DNA from 2 places in the Peribacillus sp. NPDC058075 genome. Region 1 is predicted to be linked to the other one. Evidence: riboswitches for the same ligand, from Rfam matches in the RefSeq annotation. Region 1 holds a riboswitch; the other holds the start of a gene.
The links. A riboswitch is a leader RNA that binds a small molecule or an ion and turns the genes downstream of it on or off. The one in region 1 is predicted to bind cyclic di-AMP.
Positions count from the first base shown of each region.

Region 1 (2,207 bases):
TTCGCGGTGCCACCCCATGCGTCACCATACATCCCCAACTATTTTCGGCTGCTTTCGAGGTTCTTTTGGAAAGTGGTCATTTCATTTACTTTTCTCCTCTTTACGCCTATATCTTATTTACTAAATTTTAACATCAATGGTTTTATAATGTAAATAAAGCAAAAAAACTCATTCAAAATAAATGAGTTTAAAAGCAAAACAAGATATGGATTTTTCGCTCAGCGTTCCCGGATAGAACACAGGGATTTTATAATTGAATACCGCTAATGATGTTGGGATTTCAGTTGATTTACCTTAGGGAAAACAATTTTAAAAACGGATTCTTTTTCTTATCCGTTATCCTTAACTCATTCATGATGATTTGATCCTCATGCTCGGCTATCCATTTCCTAAGTGCATCTTTATCCTGGCATTGTGTTAAATATGTCTGGCCACCCTTGCCTGTAGCATTAATAACATATCTATTGAACGTCTTCTCCATAATTGCCCGCCTTTTTAATAAAATGTATTGAACCTTTAAATACGAATGCCATGCTTTTTTCATTATGGTTTACAAAAGAAACATAATATATCTATTACAAATTTTGATTAACAATAGCGTGTTCTGCTTGAAAGTAGTGATTAAAGTACATCGATGGTGGTTATCATAATCGGATTAATCGAACCTATCATAATGTGCTAACTAATATTTGTCAATACGTTTTTTAAATGTAAATGAAACGTAAATTTTCAGTCTTGTTAAAGAAATATTTTTTTACGATTTAGGGGTTTACAACTACTAAATAATGGGAGTAGAATACGTTTATCAATTTAATGCATTTCGGCCTAAACTCAATGGAATTGAGTACGGAGGACCCAATCAATTGGGGTTAATTCTGCCTTGCAGAAGGGATGAGATCAGCTCTTTCGCCATCCTACCCGTCAGCTAACTTCGTCGGCTAAAGCGAAGGAGGTCATAAGACCGCCTATTTCGGGAGTTTTTTTTTCACGCTTTTTGTGGCAAAATAACTGCTCGATGTTTTCGCCGGTCTTTTTATTATGCCTTTAAAAAGATTCTGAAAGCAGATTGATAATTAAAATATCATACAGTTTTACACAATTTTTTTAGGTAGGGATGATCAATTTGATAAAAGCAAAAAATTTGTTGGATCCTCCAAAAATACTTGTACTCGGGTTTGCCATCCTGATACTTATCGGGTCCTATTTATTGACCCTGCCGGTTTCTACTGAAAGTGGGAATGGGCTTTCTTTTCTTGATGCTTTATTCACCGCAACCTCCGCTACTTGTGTAACAGGGCTGGTCGTAGTGGATACTGGATCGACCTTCACCACTTTTGGTGAGTTGGTCTTCTTAACACTGATTCAGATAGGCGGCTTAGGGTTCATGTCATTTGCGACGTTTTTCTTTTTCCTTTTAGGCAAAAAGATTTCTTTAAAAGGCAGGTTACTCTTGCAGGAATCCTTAAATAATCTATCCATGGCAGGTGTAGTCAGATTAGTGAAGCGGCTTTTAATTTTCACAGCCATCATTGAGGGCATTGGCGCCCTTATTTTATCGATTCGCTTTTCTTTTGACATGCCTATCGGCAAAGCAATCTATTACGGGGTATTTCATTCCATATCGAATTTCAATAATGCCGGCTTTGATTTAATGGGGGAATTCAGGAGTTTGACTCCTTATGTATCTGATCCATTCGTAACCCTTACCGTCGCCTTCCTCATCACGTTTGGCGGAATAGGTTTTATCGTGATGAATGAACTATACGAATATCGTGACACCCATCGTTTATCCGTACATACGAAGATTGTTCTGGCGACTAGCTTGACCCTTACGATTGCCGGTGCAATTTTAATCTTCTTATTCGAGTTCGACAATGCCAAGACATTGCAGCCTTTATCTCTCATGGGTAAAACGCTGTCATCAATATTTCAATCGGTATCACCAAGGACGGCAGGCTCCAATACGCTGAATATCCCTGATTTAACTCAGCCAACATTACTGCTCATCATTTTTCTGATGTTCGTCGGGGCTTCACCTGGATCGACTGGCGGCGGGATTAAAACGACTACATTAGCAACGCTTGTTGGAACGGTTTGGTCACAGATTAAAGGAAAGGGTGATGTGGTATTATTCCGGCACCGCATTGTGAGTGAGACGATCTTTAAAGCATTATCCGTTACATTCATTGGCGTATCCATGGTTTCAA
Region 1 is NZ_JBHVSL010000003.1:60,336-62,542, forward strand. Features, by position in the region: gene ACFVS1_RS21075 (hypothetical protein) at 290-481, opposite strand; cyclic di-AMP (ydaO/yuaA leader) riboswitch at 813-955, shown strand; gene ACFVS1_RS21080 (TrkH family potassium uptake protein) at 1,124-2,207, shown strand, end outside.

Region 2 (2,207 bases), on a different contig from region 1:
TATCCATTGTTTCGACAAATATGGCAATTGAAGGGGATTTCTCTGAAGAGGAAATGAAAAAGGCTGAAGTGGGCATGACTATAAAAGCAAGTTCCTCTGATTCAAAAAAGGCATTGAAAGGGACGATAGGCCGCATCCATTCCTATCCCGCTGAAGAGCCGTCATTAAAAAAAGATAACAGATTTCCATTTCAGGCACTAATCGAATCGGAAGGTGAAGAAACGGAAGCTTTGTTGGTGGGAACCAAAGTGAATCTTACTGTAATAACCAATGAGAAAGCCGGTGTACCCTCCATTCCTATTGAGGCGGTACAATACCATAAACATCCTTATATTTACAAATTGACTAAAAATGGCTATGTGGATAAACATTACATTACAAAAGGGCTTAAGGCTGAAGGGATGCAAGAAATCATAAAGGGACCGTCGGTGGGGGACGTCATCCTAATGGAGCCGAATGTGGCGAAGAACCATTCTTATTTCATTACCCCAATTCAATTTGAAAAAGTGAAAGCAGCAACTTATAAAAAATTCACCTCTCGGGAAAAAGTAAGATATCTGTTGCTTGGCATGTTGGAAAAATAACCGCTTCTTACATCAAGAGAGGTGATGTCAAATAATTGTTAATTATATATCAATATAACTTATATGAGTAAAAATCGGGGAGAGTAATTATAGATACAATAGCCTTTAATGCAGAATATTCAGACATTTTTAAAGATTTTTTCTTGAACTGATGATAATAAATATTTACAGATTATCATTTTTAGTATAATATTTTATTATAAGTTAACTCGCTTAATCTTATTCCAAGAACGGGGGACCCATTTTTGTGGATTTTATCCGCTAGGGGTGAATTCAGAAATGAAAGGGCATTTGTGTTTCCAATTCCTAACCCGACAGCTAACCTCGTCAGCGTCTTTAAGGGAACATGTGTGAATATTCACGCCAATAAGAAATCGACACATGAAGTGTCTTTTTTTTCGGCGTAAAGACAGAGTTTTTCAAAAAAAGAAAAATTACTTTCTTTTATTAGTATCTTGTTTCCCTTACCGAGACAAAAATGTTTTTGCATCAAAGACTTTATGGAAGGTGAGGAAAGTAAATGAAGAAATTCAAATTAAGTTTAGCTAGCCAAATTTTCATTGGTTTAATTCTAGGGATTATCGTTGGTGCCATTTTTTATGGTAGTGAGACGGCCCAAAACTTTTTACAGCCATTCGGGGACATTTTCCTACGAATGATTAAAATGATTGTTGTGCCGATCATCGTATCCAGCCTTATCGTTGCAGTTGCCGGTGTAGGTGACTTGAAAGCGGTAGGTAAACTAGGTGCTAAATCATTATCATACTTTGTTGTCGTAACTATGATAGCGATTGCTGTTGGTTTAATTTCAGCGAATATCATCCAGCCTGGTGCTGGTGTGAATATGAATAACCTGGAACAAACTGATATCTCCACATATGTTGATACAGCAGAAACTAAGCAGCATGAATCGTTCGTAGATACACTTGTACACATCGTGCCATCCAATCCAGTAAAAGCCATGGTAGAAGGCGATATGCTAGCGATCATTTTCTTCTCCGTGTTGTTTGGACTAAGTATTGCGGCCATCGGTGAAAAAGGTAAACCGGTATTCCGTTTCTTCCAAGGTGTAGCTGAAGGAATGTTCTACCTGACTAACATGGTCATGAAATTCGCTCCTATCGGTGTATTTGCATTAATCGGTGTGACGATCTCCAAGTTCGGTTTGGAATCTTTAATTCCGTTAGGAAAGTTAGCGCTTTCTGTTTACGGAACGATGATTTTCTTTGTAATTGTCATCCTTGGTCTTATTGCGAAATTTGTAGGATTTAATATCTTTACATTGATTAAACTTCTAAAAGAAGAATTGATTCTTGCTTTCTCTACTGCAAGTTCTGAAGCGGTTCTTCCGAGAATCATGGAAAAAATGGAGAAAGCGGGATGTCCGAAGCATATTGCTACATTTGTTATCCCGACTGGATACTCTTTTAACCTTGATGGTTCAACATTATACCAAGCGTTAGCGGCTATCTTCATCGCTCAAATGTACGGCATTGATTTAAGCATGTATGAGCAAATTACGCTGATGCTAGTGTTAATGATCACTTCCAAGGGGATTGCTGGTGTACCAGGTGTATCTTTCGTAGTTCTTTTAGCGACATTGGGAACTGTCGGTATTCCTAT
Region 2 is NZ_JBHVSL010000011.1:8,078-10,284, forward strand. Features, by position in the region: gene ACFVS1_RS26280 (efflux RND transporter periplasmic adaptor subunit) at 1-584, shown strand, start outside; cyclic di-AMP (ydaO/yuaA leader) riboswitch at 785-932, shown strand; gene ACFVS1_RS26285 (cation:dicarboxylate symporter family transporter) at 1,105-2,207, shown strand, end outside.
Region 2: another riboswitch for cyclic di-AMP. It lies ahead of ACFVS1_RS26285 (cation:dicarboxylate symporter family transporter); the one in region 1 lies ahead of ACFVS1_RS21080 (TrkH family potassium uptake protein).